3 regions of the Stappia sp. ICDLI1TA098 genome follow, and region 2 is predicted to be linked to each of the others. Evidence: predicted binding sites of a transcription regulator. Region 2 holds the regulator's gene; each other region holds the start of a gene.
What was found. Region 2 encodes PhoB, which activates phosphate uptake and scavenging genes when phosphate is short. Its sites were predicted from a motif close to TGTCATNNANCTGTCAT; they were not measured.
Positions count from the first base shown of each region.

Region 1: the regulator PhoB is predicted to act here: its motif matches at 2,442-2,458, upstream of ACSLUQ_RS15240 (DUF2794 domain-containing protein).
Region 3: the regulator PhoB is predicted to act here: its motif matches at 4,006-4,022, upstream of olsB (l-ornithine N(alpha)-acyltransferase).

Region 1 covers NZ_JBTZBT010000003.1:43,291-49,385, reverse strand. Annotated here, with positions in the region: gene ACSLUQ_RS15250 (acyl-CoA dehydrogenase family protein) at 1-1,387, shown strand, start outside; gene ACSLUQ_RS15245 (GNAT family N-acetyltransferase) at 1,526-2,047, opposite strand; gene ACSLUQ_RS15240 (DUF2794 domain-containing protein) at 2,480-2,854, shown strand; gene ACSLUQ_RS15235 (S8 family peptidase) at 2,947-5,055, opposite strand; gene ACSLUQ_RS15230 (Bax inhibitor-1/YccA family protein) at 5,368-6,095, opposite strand, start outside.
Region 2 covers NZ_JBTZBT010000002.1:115,520-121,614, reverse strand. Annotated here, with positions in the region: gene pstA (phosphate ABC transporter permease PstA) at 1-928, shown strand, start outside; gene pstB (phosphate ABC transporter ATP-binding protein PstB) at 942-1,739, shown strand; gene phoU (phosphate signaling complex protein PhoU) at 1,845-2,549, shown strand; gene phoB (phosphate regulon transcriptional regulator PhoB) at 2,619-3,317, shown strand; gene ACSLUQ_RS10865 (GcrA family cell cycle regulator) at 3,440-3,970, opposite strand; gene ACSLUQ_RS10860 (acetylornithine transaminase) at 4,462-5,661, shown strand; gene argF (ornithine carbamoyltransferase) at 5,661-6,095, shown strand, end outside.
Region 3 covers NZ_JBTZBT010000003.1:500,125-506,219, reverse strand. Annotated here, with positions in the region: gene ACSLUQ_RS17350 (YifB family Mg chelatase-like AAA ATPase) at 1-293, shown strand, start outside; gene ACSLUQ_RS17345 (LLM class flavin-dependent oxidoreductase) at 360-1,379, shown strand; gene ACSLUQ_RS17340 (ATP-binding protein) at 1,583-3,955, shown strand; gene olsB (l-ornithine N(alpha)-acyltransferase) at 4,222-5,187, shown strand; gene ACSLUQ_RS17330 (DUF1330 domain-containing protein) at 5,275-5,586, opposite strand; gene ACSLUQ_RS17325 (transglycosylase domain-containing protein) at 5,791-6,095, shown strand, end outside.

The DNA of each region.
Region 1 (6,095 bases), on a different contig from region 2:
CTTCGCGGAATATCTGGCGCAGATCTTCGGCGGCATCCCGATGAACCAGGGCGAGACCGTGCGTCTTGCCGATCTCGGCATCTCGCGCGGCGAGGCGGCCGGCTTCGAGACGGATGCGGTCGCGACGCTGGTTGCGAGCGGCAACACGGTCGAGGTGCGCGCGCTGCTTGCCGAGCTGATCCGCCAGCAGCAGGGCGTTTCGGTGTTCGGCGCCACGGGGCTCGACGAGACCTACGAGCAGGTGCGCAGCGAGATGCGCCGCTTTGCTTCCGATCGGGTCGAGCCCTTCGCCCATGACTGGCACCTGAGGAACGACTACATCCCGCTCGAGGTGATCGGCGAGATGGCCGACCTTGGGGTCTTCGGCCTGACCATCCCCGAGGAGTTCGGCGGTCTGGGGCTCGGCAAGGAGAGCATGTGCGTGGTTTCTGAGGAGCTGAGCCGCGCGTATATCGGCGTCGGCTCGCTCGGCACCCGCTCGGAAATTGCGGCGGAGCTGATCCTGTGCGGGGGAACGGAGGCGCAAAAGCGGGAGTGGCTGCCGAAGATCGCCACTGGCGAGGTGCTGCCGACCGCCGTCTTCACCGAACCAAACACCGGTTCCGACCTTGCCTCGCTGAAGACGCGGGCCGTGCGCGAGGGGGATGTCTGGAAGATCTATGGCAACAAGACGTGGATCACCCATCCCGTGCGCGCCGACGTGATGACGTTGCTGGCGCGCACCGACCCCTCCGAGCCGGGCTATCGCGGACTTTCGATGTTCCTGGCGACCAAGCCGCGCGGCACGGACGCGGATCCGTTCCCCGCGCCGGGCATGTCCGGCGGCGAGATCGAGGTTCTTGGCTATCGCGGCATGAAGGAATATGAGATCGCCTTCGACGGCTTCGAGGTGGCGCATGAAAACCTGCTCGGTGGGGTCGAGGGGCAGGGCTTCAAGCAGCTCATGCAGACATTCGAAGCGGCCCGCATCCAGACCGCGGCGCGGGCCCTTGGCGTCGCGCAGGCGGCGCTCGACCTGGGGCTGCGCTATGCGCAGGAGCGCATCCAGTTCGGCAAGCCGCTGATCGCCTTCCCGCGCGTGTCGGACAAGCTGGCGCTGATGGCGGCGGAACTGATGGCCGCGCGCCAGCTCACGTATTTTTCCGCCTGGGAGAAGGACTCCGGCCGGCGCTGCGATCTGGAGGCGGGCATGGCCAAGCTGCTCGGCGCCCGCGTTGCCTGGGCGGCGGCGGACAATGCGCTGCAGATCCATGGTGGCAACGGCTTCGCGCTGGAATACCAGATCAGCCGGGTGCTTTGCGACGCGCGCATCCTCAACATCTTCGAAGGCGCCGCCGAAATCCAGGCGCAGGTGATCGCGCGGCGTCTGCTCGACGGGCGCGACTGAGCCGGCAGGCGACGCAAAGGACTGAGAGCCGGCAGGCGATGCCAAAGGACTGAGTTGGCGGACGACCGCAAGCACGGGACGGGCGGTCGGTCGTCCGTCCCCTCAACCGCAAGTGCCCGGGGGCCTTGCGGGAGATCGTCAGGTCAGATCGTCGGGGAACCAGCCGAAGACGGTGAGGTCGAGCGCGGTCTGGGCGATGCGCTCGCGGCTGGTCATCAGCACCTGGCCGCCGCGGTGGTGGTAGAACCGCACGGCTTCCTCATTGTCACGCACGACCCGGACGGCGAGGCCGGAGAGCCGCGTGCGTTCCAGTGCCGCGCGGGCGGCCTGGAACAGCTCGGTGCCAAAGCCCATGCCTTGGTGGTCGGGCCGCACGTAGAGCTCGTAGATCTCGCCCTCGAAGGGAAGCTCGCGCATGCGGCTGCGGCCGAAGGTGGCATAGCCGGCCGGCGTGCCCGCCACATAGAGGACCTTGATGCGGACCCCGCGGGCCAGCGCCGTGCGCCACCATTTCGGCCCGCGCTTGGAGATCATCCGTTCCAGCTCAAGCCCGTCGATGACACCGCGATAGGTCGCCCGCCAGGTCTCCTCATGGATGGTGGCGAGCGCTTCGGCATCATTGTCGCGCGCTGGGCGCAGGGAGGTCAGGCCGAGGGTCATGAGGACATGATAGCGCCGATCGGGCCGCGACAAAAGCTGCGGAAACCACGGTGCGAAATTTTGTCCAGGAGAACAGCGGGGAGGTGGGGAAACGGAAAAGGGCCGGCTCAAGGCCGGCCCTTCCGGTTGCATTCAGTGTCCTGACCGACTGCATGACAGTCGGAGAACCGGATCCTTGTGCCGCGAAACCCCGGGGGGCTGGGGGGCTGTTGCGTTCCGAAGCTCCACGGCGGTTCCTTCTGCAACCATGCTTTTTTCGTCGCTCAAGATGGCGCGGTATGGGCTGCAATGGGGCGAAACTGTGAAATTTGAAGGAGCCGCGAAAACCGGCGGAAACGGCTGAATCCGGGGATTCCAGAACGAGGCTTGCATTGCCGGCGCGGCGCGGCCCATCATGACGGGAGGATGACGCGGCGAAATGCGGGAGGCGCCATGAGCGAGGTCGAGGATGAAACCGCACGACGGGGGGCCGACGGCGCGCCCGACCGGTCGGGACCGGCACCCCTGCCCATCACCGCATTTCACCGGCGGGAGCTCGATCTGATCCTGCGTGTCTACGGACAGAAGGTCGCCGCCGGCGAGTGGCGCGACTATGCGATCGACCATCTGAAGGACCGGGCGGTGTTCTCGATTTTCCGCCGCAGCTCGGAAATGCCGCTCTATCGCATCGAGAAGGTGCCGCGGAACGCGCGTCGACAGGGAGCCTATGCGGTCGTTGGCGCCGGCGGGGCGCTCCTGAAACGCGGCGGCGAGCTTGCCCAGGTGTTGCGGGTCTTCGAGAAGAAGCGGCACCTATCGCTGGTCTGAGGCTTTTTCAGGACATGAAAAAAAGGAAGCGGCGCATGCGCCGCTTCAGGTGTTGCACGTCACGCACGCCGGCCTGAAGCGGCCGGCAATGCCTAGAACCGCAGGCCGATGCTTGCGTTCAGGGCATGGGATGTGGCCCGGGCGCGAAATTCGCCCGCGTAGCCGAGACTGCCGCTCAGACGCCCGTCCATGGCGGTGTAGGTGAGTCCTGCGCCGAGACGGGCAATGTCGCGCCCGACGCCAACGGCGCTTGCCGCGACGGGCGAGCCCAGCATGGTCACCGAGCGGCTGTCGCCGAGCGAGCCGATGGCGCGGGCGTAGGCGACATCGACCACCGGGCGCAGCTCCGCGCCGGCACCGAGGGCGAGGGCATTGCCGGTGACGCGGACGCCGGCGCCGAGGTCGGTCTGCATCGTGGTGGCGGAGGCCGCGCTCAGGCCGAAGATACCGGCGCCGCTTTCGGACTGGGAGCCGAGCCACTGGTGAACGGCACGCGCCTGGGCATAGGGCTGAAGCGTCGCGGCGAGCGTCGCGAAGGTCATGCCGACGCGCGCGTTGCCCCAGGCGCCGACATCGGTGCCGGAGCTCTTGCCGGTGAGGCCGGCGGCGGCGCCGCCGAGGCCGGCGATGCCCGAGCGGGTGGTCTTCGTCTCGAAGCGGCTGACGCCGAAGCCGCCGTCCGTGAACCAGACATCCGTCGAATAGCCAGCATAGGCAAGGCCGTGCACGCCGGTCGAGCTGACCTTGTTGCCGGCACTGCCCGTGCGCGACTGGCTGAAGCCGACGCCGAAGCCGAAGCGCACTTCCTCGGAGGGGCGGAAGTCGAGGCCGGTGATGGCGCCGCCGGTGCGGGTGATCGCCGAGGCGGTGGTGGCGCTTGCCGAGGTCTGGGTGAAGCCCGCCATCGGCGCCAACCACCAGCGCATGCGCATGTCAGCCGTCGGGGCCGCGCCGTGGGTGGACAGCGTGACGCCGCCAGGCGCCGGATCGCCGCCGCCGAGGCTGCCCGACAGGTTGCCGGCGATGTCGGCGATCTGGCCGAGGGTGCGCGTCTGGGCGAAGGCGCCCTGCGAATAGACGGCACCGGTGGCCGCGTCCCTCGTCGACGTCAGGTTGTCGAGGTTGAGGATGCCCCAGCCGTAGACGTCGTCGATGCCGGCGGCACCCACGTCGGTCGCCGTGGCGAGCACGAGCTGGGCCAGATCGGTGGCCTTGGCGTTGGGGAACATCTGACGGGCGATGGCGAGCGCGCCGGTGACATGCGGCGCGGCCATGGAGGTGCCGGACATGCGCACGTAGGTGCCGTCATTGGCGGTCGAATAGATGCCGCCATTCTCCTGGTCGTCATCGCCGCCGGGGGCGGAAAGGCACCAGGCGGCCGCGATGCCGCAGCGGTTGGAATAGTCGGTGACTTCGCCGGTCTGGCCGACGGCGGCGACGGCGATCCAGTTGGCCTGGAGCTCGGGATAGAGAACCGGCAGGCCGGGCTCGTAGGCAACGCTTGCCAGTCCGTCGTTGCCGGCGGCCCAGACGAGCACCGAGCCGGCGTTGGCGGCGGAGCGGAAGGCGGCGAGCGTATTCGGGTTCTCGACCTCGAAATAATGGCGCGCCGCCTCGAGATCGGGGCCGGACGCCGGCATCACCGGATCGGAGCCCCAGGAGTTGTTGTAGAACTCGATGCCGTTGGCCAGGCCATAGGCATAGACGTTGGAGACCACCTGATCGAGCGTCGCCTGATCGATGTTGCCGGCGTCGTTGGCAAGCTGCAGCGGCGCGACTTTTGCGCCCGGGGCGACGCCGACCATGCCAACGCCGTTGAGCGTCGCGGCGATGGTGCCGGCGACATGGGTGCCGTGGCCGTTGCCGTCGGCTGCGACCGGCAGGCCGGTCACGCCCGAATAGGACAGATCGGACAGGTTGGCGACAAGATCGGGATGCAGGGGCAGGACGCCGCTGTCGACGACGCCGACGGTGACGCCCGAGCCGGTGTAGCCACGGTCATGGGCAGCCTTCGCGCCGATCATGCCGAGGCCCCACTGGGCGGCGTATTCGTCGACGGGCGGCATCGGTTCGGCGGCGGCAAGGCCGGGAAGCAGCAGGACCATGGCCGCGGCGGCGCTGACGCCGAGGCGGAGGCCGGCCGCGCGGCGGGAAACCACGCCGGCAGCGCGCCGGGTATGCAAGGGGAACACGCGAGACATGTCGATCCATCCATAGATAATGCGATGGCGGCGATATTGCGCGCGTCTCAGGGCCCGTCAATTGCGAAACGGCCCATGAAAATCAACGGTTTAATAAAATGGACGGAGTGCAGATCCGGCTGGACGGAGCGGCAAAAGCGCAGGTGCGAAAGGGGCAGGCGGCGGGCCTTCGGCTGGCTGGCGAGCGGTCGCCGCGATGCCCCGGCAGCGTGATGAATCGTCGGGAGAATGAAAAAGGGCGCGAGGTTTCCCTCGCGCCCTTTTTTTGCATTCGGTGCCAGACCGCGTCGTGCGGTGCGGCTGTCGGCATCCTCAGTCGCGGTTGCCGAAGAGCTGCAGCAGCATCAGGAAGAGGTTGATGAAGTCGAGGTAGAGGCGCAGCGCTCCCATGACCGACTTCTTGATCGAAACCTCCGAGCTGTCGCCCTCGTAGTACATTTCCTTGATCTGCTGGGTGTCGTAGGCGGTGAGGCCCGCAAACACCAGGACGCCGATCACGGAGATGGCGAACTGCATCGCCGAAGAGGCGAGGAAGATGTTCACGATCGACGCGATGACGATGCCGATCAGGCCCATGAACAGGAACGAACCCCAGCCCGACAGATCCTTCTTCGTCGTGTAGCCATAAAGGCTCAACGCGCCGAAGGATGCGGCGGTGATGAAGAACACGCGTGCGATCGAGCCACCGGTGAAGACCAGGAAGATCGACGACAGCGATACGCCCATGATCGCGGCATAGACCCAGAAGGTCGTCTGCGCGGCCGATGCGCTCATCTTCTGGATGCGGAAGCTCAGGAAGAACACCGCGGCGAGCGGTGCGAGCATGACCACCCACTTGAGCGGGCTCAGATAGATCGCCTGACCGAACGGGGTCAGCGCCATGCCGCCCGAGGACTGGTCAATCGCGAAATAGAAGGTCGCGAGCGCGGCAAGGCCGGTGATGCCGAGGCCCAGCGCCATGTAGTTGTAGACGCCCAGCATGTAGGCGCGCAGGCCTTCATCATAGACGCCGGCCTCGGCACGCGCGCCGGCCGCAGAAT
Region 2 (6,095 bases):
GTTGGCCAACCCGGACCGGATCGGCGAGACGGTGACCTTCGACCTGTTGGCGTCCTCGCGCGTCGACGGCTACCTGAAGGGCCGCGTCTCGCGGGAGGCGCTCGTCAACGACAAGAACCTCGACGCCAGCCACCTGGACATGATCGATGTCCTGAAAAAGGCCGGCATCGTCCAGAAACGCTTCAACACCGCCTTCATCCTGGGCTCGGACGCCTCCGACTCGCGTCCCGAGGAGGCCGGCATCGGCGTTGCGATGATCGGCTCCCTCTACATGATGCTGGTGGTGCTGGTCCTGTCGCTGCCGATCGGCGTCGCCGCCTCCATCTATCTGGAGGAATTCGCCCCCAAGAACCGGTTCACGGATCTGATCGAGGTGAACATCTCCAACCTGGCGGCCGTGCCTTCGATCGTCTTCGGTATCCTGGGTCTGGCGGCGTTCATCCAGTTCGCGCATCTGCCCCAGTCGGCTCCGCTCGTCGGCGGCCTGGTGCTGACGCTGATGACGCTGCCGACGATCATCATCTCGACCCGCGCCTCTCTCAAGTCGGTGCCGCCGTCGATCCGCGACGCGGCTCTGGGGGTTGGCGCCTCGAAGATGCAGTCCGTGTTCCACCACGTTCTGCCGCTCGCCATGCCGGGCATCCTGACGGGAACGATCATCGGCCTTGCCCAGGCTCTCGGCGAGACCGCGCCGCTGCTCCTCATCGGCATGGTCGGCTTCATCGCCTCCAACTACCCGACGTCGGCCGTCTCCGGTTTCCTGGAGCCGAACTCGGCGATGCCCGCCCAGATCTACGAGTGGGCCAAGCGCGCCGATCCCGCCTTCTACGAGCGGGCATGGGGCGGCATCATCGTTCTGCTCGTTTTCCTCATGACCATGAACATCCTCGCGGTGATCCTGCGCCGCCGCTTCGAGCGCCGCTGGTAAGGACTGACACGCCATGAACCAAATGCCCAAAGCCGAGAAGGTTGCCGCCATGAACAACATGAAGATCCTGGCCAGGAAGGTGCAGGTCTACTATGGCGAGACGCATGCGATCAAAGACGTCGACCTGCAGATCGAGGACAAGACGGTCACCGCCTTCATCGGCCCGTCGGGTTGCGGCAAGTCGACCTTCCTACGCTGCCTCAACCGCATGAATGACACGATCGACAGCTGCCGCGTCGAAGGCGACATCGAGATCGATGGCGAGGATATCTACGATCCCAAGGTGGATCCGGTGCAGTTGCGCGCCAAGGTCGGCATGGTGTTCCAGAAGCCGAACCCGTTCCCCAAGTCGATCTTCGACAATGTCTCCTACGGACCGCGCATCCACGGTCTTGCCAGCAACAAGTCCGGGCTTGAGGAAATCGTCGCCTCGAGCCTGCAGAAGGCCGGCCTGTGGGAAGAGGTCAAGGACCGTCTCGACGAGCCGGGAACCGGCCTTTCCGGCGGTCAGCAGCAGCGCCTGTGTATTGCCCGCGCCATCGCGGTCAGTCCCGAGGTGATCCTGATGGACGAGCCCTGCTCGGCGCTGGATCCGATCGCGACCGCCAAGGTCGAGGAGCTGATCGACGATCTGCGCGCCAACTACACCATCGTGATTGTGACGCACTCCATGCAGCAGGCCGCGCGCGTCTCCCAGCGCACCGCCTTCTTCCATCTCGGCAATCTTGTCGAGGAGGGAGACACCAAGGAGATCTTCACCAACCCTGCGGACAAGCGGACGCAGGACTACATCACCGGACGCTTCGGCTGACGACAAGGCGGGTTGGTCCGTGCCCATGCACCCTGGAAAGGGTGCGGGCGCGGGCCTGCCCCGGCTTCCCGATCCCGTTACCGCCGTCGGCGGAGGAGATGAAGAATGACTAGCCATACCGTTACGTCTTTCGATGAAGAGCTGAAGTCCATTGCCGGGCGCGTCTCGGAGATGGGCGGCCTCACCGAGGCCATGCTCAATGAGGCGATCTCGGCGCTGATCCGCATGGACAAGGATCTCGCGCGCCGCGTCGTGCTCCAGGACAAGCGTGTCGACCAGCTGCAGTTCGAGGTCGAGGAGCAGGCGATCCTGGTCATCGCCCGCCGCCAGCCTGTCGCCCAGGACCTGCGCGATGTGATTTCCGCCATGCGCATCTCCAACGACCTGGAGCGCGTCGGCGATCTCGCCAAGAACGTGGCCAAGCGCGTCATCGCCATCGACGGGTCCTTCGATTCCAAGAAGTTCGCGCTTGGCGTGGAGCACATGACCGAGCTTGCCCAGCAGCAGCTCAAGGACGTGCTCGACGCCTATGCCAGCCGCGACACGGCCGAGGCCGAGGCAGTGCGCGAGCGCGACGATGCGGTCGACGCGCTTTACACCTCGATCTTCCGTGAACTGCTCACCTACATGATGGAGGATCCGCGCCAGATCTCGATCTGCGCGCATCTGCTCTTCTGCGCCAAGAACATCGAGCGCATCGGCGACCATGCGACCAACATCGCCGAAAACGTCATCTACATGACGACCGGCGTGCAGCCGATGGACGAGCGCCAGAAGCAGGACGAGACCGGCGTCGAGACCAACGTCTGACGCCTTCGAAACGGACAGGGTCCGGCGGCATAGCCGGGCCCTTGCGACTGACATACGAGGTTTCCGGGAATGCCGAAGGTTCTGATTGTCGAGGACGAGGAACCGCTTGCCATGCTTCTGAGGTACAATCTCGAAGCTGAGGGCTACACGGTCGAGACCTGCATGAGGGGCGACGAGGCCGATATCCGGCTGCGCGAAAACCAGCCCGACCTTCTCCTGCTCGACTGGATGTTGCCGGGTCTGTCCGGCATTGAATTGTGTCGTCGGCTGCGCTCGCGGGCCGAGACCGAGCGCCTGCCGGTGATCATGCTCACGGCGCGTGGCGAGGAGCAGGAGCGCATCCGCGGCCTGGCGACAGGTGCCGACGACTATGTGGTCAAGCCCTTCTCGATCCCCGAGCTCATGGCACGGGTGCGCGCCATGCTTCGGCGCGCAAAGCCGGAGGTCGTCTCCTCGTTGCTGCGCGCCGGCGATCTCGAACTCGACCGTGAAACGCACCGGGTGCGTCGCTCTGGCCGCGAGATCCATCTGGGGCCGACCGAGTTCCGCTTGCTGGAATTCCTGATGACTTCGCCCGGCCGTGTCTTCTCGCGCGAGCAGCTGCTCGACGGTGTATGGGGACATGACGTCTATGTGGACGAGCGCACCGTCGACGTTCACGTCGGTCGCCTTCGCAAGGCGATCAACCGGGGCAAGGCGCCGGACCCGATCCGCACCGTGCGCGGCGCAGGCTACGCCTTCAACGACCAGTTCGCCCAGGCGTCTTGAAACGGCCTTTCCCGGCGGGTCGGATCCGGACCCACCGCCAGGAAATGGAGCAACCAGCCGTCAACGAAAAAGGCCCGCGCGATGCGCGGGCCTTTTTTCTGTGGCACCCTGCTGTGGCGATATCAGCCGGTCGCGGCCGCCGTGTTGCGCTCGCGACGGCGGTCATTCGCCGGCTGGTAGGCCATGCGGCAGTGATACGGGCAATAGGGCACGCCCGGATTGGAATTGTTGCCGCAGAAATAGAAGTCATCCTTGGTCGGATCGCCGATCGGCCACTTGCAGGTGCGCTCGGTGAGCGTCAGGATGGTGGCGCGCTTGGCGATGGGGACCAGTTCCGCAACGGGCTTCTGCTGCGGTGCGGGGGCCGGGGAAGGAGCCATCTTCAGCGCCGTGGCGCCGATGGTCTGCGGTGCGCCGGCGTTGGTCTCGGGCGCTTGCGCCGTCTCGGCGCCGGCTGTGGGCTGCGTGGTCTTGCGCGATGGCTTGGCAGCGTTCGTCGGCGCCTTGGCACGGCCGGAGAGGCCCAGCCGGTGCACCTTGCCGATGACCGCGTTGCGCGTCACGCCGCCGAGCTCGGCGGCGATCTGACTCGCGCTCAAGCCTTCGAGCCAGAGCTTCTTGAGAAGGTCGACACGCTCGCTTGTCCAGGACATGCGTCTCACTCCGTCTTCGTCGTCCGTCCGGCATATGGTTAAAAAAACCTTGCCGGCACACCCTGATGGTGTCCCGCCTATTGCCGGATTTTGAGGCTATTCTGAGTCAAGCACACGAGATGTCGTGTCTCTGATGTCTGAAACCTACAATATGCCGCGTTTTTCGTGCAAGTCGTTGGCCCGATTCACTTGGGGATAGTCGATGTTTTCCCCAATTAAGGAGGTCTCGGGCGCGGGGCGTGCAAAAACGGGCGGATTGCTATTTCGTTGACTTTCGCTCGGCTGGGCGGTGTATAACGAAACCCTGTTGTCGTGCCGCCTTTCGGGGCGGCGCTATGCTTTTAAGGGGGGCAAATGCCCGCCTGTTTTCGTTGCCGCGTGAGCGCGTGGCGCGGGAGGGCATGGCGGCGGCGACGGGTTCATCCGATGACGGGCCATGAGGTGGGCGGCCAGGGAAAGGCGCGCCACCGGCAACAAGGAGCAAGACGGCTATGGTTGGCTCAACTCTCTACCCGACCTACAACCGCGCGAACCTGGAGTTCGAACGCGGCAATGGTGTCTGGCTGGAGACGACCGATGGCCGACGCTTTCTCGATTGCGGCTCCGGCATTGCGGTGAACTCGCTCGGCCACGGCCATCCGGCGCTTGTCGAGGCGCTGAAGACGCAGGCCGAGAAGCTTTGGCACGTGTCGAACGTCTACACGATCCCGGGCCAGGACACCTTTTCGCGCAAGCTGACCGAAGCGACCTTCGCCGATCGGGTGTTCTTCACCAATTCCGGCGCCGAGGCACTGGAATGCGCGATCAAGACGGCGCGGCGCTACTTCTATTCGAAGGGCGAGCCGGAGCGGGTCGACATCATCACCTTCGAGGGTGCCTTCCACGGCCGGACGCTGGCGACCATCGCCGCCGGCGGTCAGGCGAAGTACCTCGAGGGCTTCGGGCCCAAGGCTCCGGGCTTCGTGCAGGTTCCCTTCGGCGACCGCGAGGCGCTGCTGGCCGCGATCTCCGACACGACGGCCGGTCTCCTGATCGAGCCGATCCAGGGCGAGGGCGGCGTGCGGTCCGTGCCGACCGAGACGCTGCGCGACCTGCGCAAGATCTGCGACGACAACGGCATCCTGCTGCTGCTCGACGAGGTGCAGACCGGCGTCGGACGCACGGGCAAGCTCTTTGCCCATGAATGGGCCGGCATCACCCCGGACATCATGGCGATTGCCAAGGGCATCGGCGGCGGCTTTCCGGTTGGCGCCTGCCTTGCGACCGAGGAGGTTGCCTCCGGCATGCAGCCGGGCACCCACGGCACGACCTATGGCGGCAATCCGCTCGCCATGGCGGTCGGCAACGCTGTGCTCGACGTGGTGCTCGCCGATGGCTTCCTCGAGGACGTGCGCGACAAGGGCCTGCTTTTGACGCAGAAGCTCTCCGGCGTCATCGACCGGCATCCGGAGATTTTCGAGGATCTGCGCGGCAAGGGCCTGTTGCTCGGCCTCAAGTGCCGTGTCCCCAACGGAGCCTTGCTTGAGCGTTTCCGCGCAGAGGGCGTGCTTGCGATCGGCGCCGGCGACAACGTACTGCGCATCCTGCCGCCGCTGACGATCACCGCAGAGGAGATCGAGGAAGCCGTGGCGCGCATCGAGAAGGCAGCCATTGCCATGGAAGCAGAGCTGAAGCAGGGAGCTGCCGAATAATGACTGTCCAGCCCCGCCATTTTCTCGACCTCACCGAGGTCGGGGCAGACGAACTGCGCTCTATTCTCGACGGCAGCCGCCGCATCAAGGAAGCGCGCGGTCCGGTTCGCGTCAGCGGCACGGGGCCGCTGGCCGGCCGCGTGCTCGCCATGGTGTTCGAGCAACCGTCGACGCGCACGCGCATTTCCTTCGACGTCGGCATGCGTGAGCTCGGCGGCGAGACGTTGATGCTGACTGGCGCGGAGATGCAGCTCGGTCGCGGCGAGACCATCGCCGACACCGCGCGCGTTCTGTCGCGCTACGTCGACGCGATCATGATCCGCATCCTTGATCATGACGCGCTGCACGAACTGGCGGAACATGCGACCGTTCCGGTGATCAACGGCCTGACCAAGCTCACCCATCCGTGCCAGATCATGGCCGACGTGCTCACC
Region 3 (6,095 bases), on a different contig from region 2:
CCGCCGCGCGGCGCATCCAGTCGCAGCGCTACGCCGCGCTCGGCGCGCCGGCACGCACCAACGCCCAGACCGGAGCCCGCCTCATCGAGGAGGTCGCCCGTCCCGACGCGAGCGGCCTGATGCTGTTGCAGGAAGCGGCGGAGAGCCTGCATCTGTCGGCACGCGGCTATCACCGCGTGCTCAAGGTCGCGCGAACCCTTGCCGATCTCGACGCATCGCCCGACGTCCGGCGCATCCATCTTGCCGAGGCGCTGAGCTATCGCGGGGCCGCGCTCGAGCGTCGCGCCGCCTGAACCCGTCGGGTCCGCCCTTGGCTACCAGGCCTTTGTTTCCTAAATGAGGACCCAACGGAGATCCTCATGCAACATTATTCCCTTCTCGATCTGTCCCCCGTGCCGGAAGGCAAGACGGCGGGCGATGCTCTCGCCAACACCATAGATCTGGCGCGCAAGGCGGAAGTGGCGGGCTACCACCGCTACTGGCTTGCCGAGCATCACAACATGCCTGGCATCGCCAGCGCGGCGACGTCCGTCGTCATCGGCCAGGTGGCGGCGGCGACACGCAGCATGCGCGTCGGCGCGGGCGGCATCATGCTGCCCAACCACTCGCCACTCGTCATCGCCGAACAGTTCGGCACCCTTGCAACGCTGTTTCCCGGGCGAATCGACCTCGGCCTCGGCCGTGCGCCCGGAACCGACATGGCAACGGCCCGGGCCCTGCGCCGACATCTTTCCGGCGAGGACAATTTCCCGCAGGACGTCGTCGACCTGATCGCCTATCTGGATGACCCGTCCGAAGGCGGGCCGGTGCGTGCCATTCCAGGAGAGGGCACCCATGTGCCGGTGTGGATCCTGGGCTCGAGCCTCTATGGCGCCCAGCTTGCCGCCGCCCTTGGCCTGCCCTACGCCTTCGCCTCCCATTTCGCCCCCACGATGCTGGAGGAGGCGCTCGACGTCTATCGCCGGACCTTCCGCCCGTCGGCCGAACTCGCGGCTCCCTATGCGATGGTCGCCGCCGGCGTCTTCGTCGCCGATACGGACGCGGAAGCCCGGTATCTGCGGTCCTCGCAGGTGCTCTCCTTCGCCAGGCTGCGCACCGGACGCCCCGGCAAGCTGCCGTATCCGGTCGACAACGTGGCGGACGAGATCCCGCCGCCAGTGCTTGCCCAGGTGAACCATGCCCTGTCGGTTTCGGCGACAGGCTCGCCAGAGACCGTCCGGCGCGAACTCGGGGCCATCGTCGAGCGCTACCAACCCGACGAACTGATCGTCACCGGAATGATCCACGATCACGGCGCCCGGGTCAGGTCCTTCCAACTCGCCGCCGAGGTGCTGGGCGATCTGGTCGACGGCACCCGGCCGCTGGCTCGCGAAGCATAACTCCTCGCACTCCGATCCAGGCGTCAGCGGCTCCCCGGGGCTGCTGACGCCAACCGGGCCGGCGTCAACGGCCCGATGCGCCACGGCAGGGCCAAAACTCCCGCCCAAGGCCTTTTGCCGCAACGGTTTCTCAATCTCTCCCGCAGAGACTGCCCTGGTCCGCGCGCCTCTTGCGCGAACTTGCCGAGGGACGAGGAGAGCAGGTGGCCGCCCCCGAACGCCATGACCGCACGACGCATCGCGAGGCCGGAAAGGCCGAGCCAGAGCGCTTCCAGGCCGGCTACAGCGAAGCCGAACGGCCGGCCGTCGAGACGCCGGACCGCACCGGTCGTGATCCGGTGCCTGCCACGCCTCGCACGTTTGCCAGCATCCTCGGCAGCCTTGCCCTTTTCGCCGTCTCCTTTGCCGCCTTCATCGGCGGCGCGGCCGGCCTCGTCGCCCTTGTTCCACCGCCGGCCCGCCTTGCGGTCGCCGGCTGCGTGCTCATAATCGCCGGCGTCTCGCTGGCTCTGTCCAACGCCGCGCGCGCGGAAACCTCGGCGCGTGCCCGGGTGCGCGGGCAGATGGCGGAGCGTGAGGCGGAGATCGCATCGCTGTACGCCGAGCGTGAAGCCCTGCAGGACGAGGCCTGGCGCCTGCGCGAAAGCGACGAGCGCCACCGCGACGTGCTCGACAAGCTCGGCGACGTGGTGACCCGATGGCGCGAGGGCGGCGAGACCGTCTATGCCAACGACACGGCGCGGGCGCTGTTTCCCGACGGACGCATCGACGGGTTGCACGGCCGCCGTCAGGGTGAGCCGGCAGACGATCCCGAGGGCGCGCGCGAGGACATCCGGGTCGCCACGGCGCAGGGGCCGCGCTGGTTTGCCCGGCGCGACGTCGCCGTACGCGACGTGACCACGGGCGAGCCACTGATCCAGACCATCCTGCGCGATGTCACCGACCGACGCCGCATCGAGGACGCGCTGGTCGCCGCGCGCAACCAGGCCGAGACGGCGAACGCGTCCAAGAGCCGGTTTCTCGCCACCGTCAGCCACGAGATCCGCACGCCGCTGAACGGCATTCTCGGCATGGCCGGCCTGCTCGCCGACACTCGGCTGACGCCGGAACAGCGCACCTATGCGGATGCGGTGAAAAGCTCGGGCGAAATCCTGCTGCTGCTGATCTCCGAGGTGCTCGACATGTCGCGCATCGAAGCGGGCCGGCTGGAACTGATGCCCGGCCCCGCCGACATCGCCGGCCTTGCGGAAGGCGTCGCCGAGCTGCTGAGCCCGCGCGCGCTCGCCAAGGGCCTTGAGATCGGCTGCTACGTCGATCCGCAGCTTCCACGCCGCATCGTCGTCGACGAGACACGGCTGCGCCAGATCCTCTACAACCTCGCCGGCAACGGCCTGAAGTTCACCGAAACCGGCGGTGTCGAGATCCGCATCGAGCGGCTGGGGGATCCGGGTTCGACGCCGGATGCGGGCGCGCGGCTGGCGATCACCGTGCGTGACACCGGCATCGGCTTCGATCCAGGCGACGCCGAGCGGCTTTTCGAGGAGTTCGAGCAGGTCGACCACGGACCGGCTCGCCGCTTCGACGGCGCTGGCCTCGGCCTTGCCATCTCGCGCCGGCTGGCACGGCTGATGGGCGGCGAGATCACCGCCACCGCGGCACAGGACGCGGGGGCCTGCTTCCGCGTCGTGCTGCCGCTCGTCGCAGCCGAAAGTGGGGGCGAGAACACCGCGAAAGCCTCGCGGCCCGACAGCTTTCTTGCCGGCAAACAGGTTTGCATCATCAGCGAGAGCCGCATCGAGGCGCCGCTCGCCGCCCGCGCTGTCACATGCGCCGGGGCGCAAGCAACACTGGTCTCGCCCTGCCGTCAGGAGGACGAGGAGAGGCTCGACGCCGCCATGCACGAGGCGGATCTCATCTTTCTCGATCTGGCGGCGGTGCGCGATGCGGGAGCATGGCTCGCCGGGGCGCGCGCCACCGGCGTCACCGCGCCGGCCATCGCCATCCTGACGCCAACCGACCGCGCCTGCCTGCCCCGGCTGAAAGCCGCCGGCTTCGGCGCCTACCTCATTCGCCCGATCCGCTCCGCCTCACTGCGCCAGGTCACGACCTCGGTTCTGGAGCACGGCGAGGCGGCGGTGGGTTGGGAAAGCGCCATCGACACCCGCATCACCGATGCGGAGCGACCCGAACCCCAGACACCGAGCCGCCCGCTCAAGGTACTCGTTGCCGACGACAACGATATCAACCGGCTGCTGAGTGAGGCGCTGGTGCGCAAGTTCGGGCATGAGGCGGTGGTCGCAGCCGACGGCGCGGAGGCGCTCGAAGCTGTCGCCGACGGCAGTTTCGACATGTTGCTGATGGACCTGCACATGCCCGGCATCGACGGAGTGACCGCCATTCGCCGCTTCCGCGAGATGGAACGGGAGCACGGCTGGACGCGGGTTCCGGTGATCGCGGTAACCGCCGACGTGACGGCGGAGGCCGAGGACGCGGCCCTGGAAGCGGGTGCCGACACGGTGCTCACCAAGCCGATAGACCCCGACCTGATGCGGCAGAAATTCGCCGCCGTTGCCTGAGCCGATCGGCCGCCGACAACTATTTCCCCTCCCTTGTCATCGCTTCCAATTGTCATGGAAGTGTTGGAAACTTATGTTTTAGGTGACGGCTAAGCACCCGGCCGGCCTCTGGTTCCACGCCGCGCGCGGGACGGGAGCGTCGAAGTCCCGGACAAACGACCGCAGGCCGATGCCGTTATCGGGTGTATCAAGGCCAGCGTCGGGGCGATATAACGAGCCTGGGTGCGTCGGCACCCGACGGGGAAACGAAGAAGGGCGTCGGGATCATGTCGAGACTTGACGAAAGCACGGGACGCGCACGTGGAGGGCTTCTTTCGCCGCGCAACCTCGTCCGCAAGTTTGTGCCTGCGAGCGCTGCCGCGCTGCGCCCTGCCTGGCTGCCCCTCCCCGGAGCGCTGCCGGCCGGCCGCCACACGCCGAGCCTCGGCCGCATCGGGCCGCTGGAGGTGCGCCTCGCCCGTACGCCCAAGGAAGTGCGCAAGGCGCAGGAACTGCGCTACCACGTCTTCTACGAGGAAATGTCGGCCATCGCCGATGCGCAGACGATGGCGACGAAGCGCGACATCGATGCCTATGACGCGATCTGCGACCATCTTCTGGTGCTCGACCACGAGACCCCGCAGCGCAACGCGCTCGGTCGCCGCAAGCCGCGCATCGTCGGCACCTATCGCCTGCTGCGCCAGGATGTGGCGGAGCGCAACGGCGGCTTCTACACGGGCAGCGAATTCGAGATCCAGTCGCTCGTCGACGCGCATCCGCGCCTGCAGTTCCTCGAGCTCGGCCGCTCCTGCGTGCTCAAGCCCTACCGCACCAAGCGCAGCGTCGAGCTGCTGTGGCACGGCATCTGGGCCTATGTTCTGATGCACCGCATCGACGTCATGGTCGGCTGCGCCTCGATCGAGGGAACCGATCCCGACCGCATCGCCTCGCAGCTTTCCTTCCTGCATCACAACGCCCGGGCGCCGGAGAACTGGCGCGTTCCGGCGATCCGCGAGCGCTATATCGACATGAACCGGATGCCGCGCGCCGAGGTGAACGAGCGTCAGGTCCTGCGCGAGCTGCCGCCGCTGATCAAGGGCTATCTGCGGCTCGGCGCCTATATCGGCGACGGCGCGGTCGTCGACCATCAGTTCGGCACGACCGACGTTCTCATCGTCATGCCGGTCGAAGCGCTCAACAGCCGCTACGTGAACCATTACGGTGCCGACGCGGGACGCTACTCCAATCAGTAGGCCCGTTGCGCGCTCCCGATAACAAGAACGCCCGGCCCGCGGATCGCGCGGCCGGGCGTTTTCGTTCGTGCGCGGGCCGAGCCTGCCTCAGGTGTCGCCGGGCTGCGGTCCGTCGTAGCCCTGGATGACGACAAGATCGGAGACCGAGGCCTTTTCGCGCAGGGACTTGGCGTACGCGTAGCCTTCGCTCCGATAGCAGGCCAGCGCCTGATCGTAGCTGTCAAACTCGATCACCACATTGCGGGCACGCGCCGCGCCTTCCATGCACTCGAATTCACCGCCACGCACCAGGAAGCGCGCGCCATAGGCCCGGAAGGGCTCGGCGTTGGCCGCAACATAGTCCTTGTATGCCTCGAGGTCGGTCACGTCGACGCGCCCGATCCAGTATCCCTTCGCCATCTGCGCTTCCCCTGTCGCTGTTCGCCACCGCGGCGACAGCCTCTTTTCCACCAAGGGTTAGCGCGCCGGAGACGGATGTGTAAAGCGCCGGGGACTTCGCCGGGGGATGCTTAACCACCCCTTAAATCGCCTCATTTAGGCTCCAAGGCGGGGAACGAAAGGGGGACACGGGTCCCCCCGCACCAACTTTTGAAGAACGGATCTATGGCTCGAGGATCGTCCAGCGACGGCCGGCGCGAACCGCGCATGGGACCAGGCAACGGCGGCATGCTCGACATGCGGCTGACCCCCGACGACAGGCCGAGCGATCCGGGGCGCGGCAAGCCCGCGCCCAAGCGCAAGCGACCGGCGAAATCCGGCAACGGCAATGGCAAGGGCAAGGGATCCGGCTCCGGATCTGGCGGCAACGACCGTCGGCCGCGTGGCGGCAAGCGCAAGACCGCCCGCAAGACGCGGGCCCGCGGCGGACTGGCGCGCGGGCTTCGCCGGCTGGTCTACTGGGGCTTCGT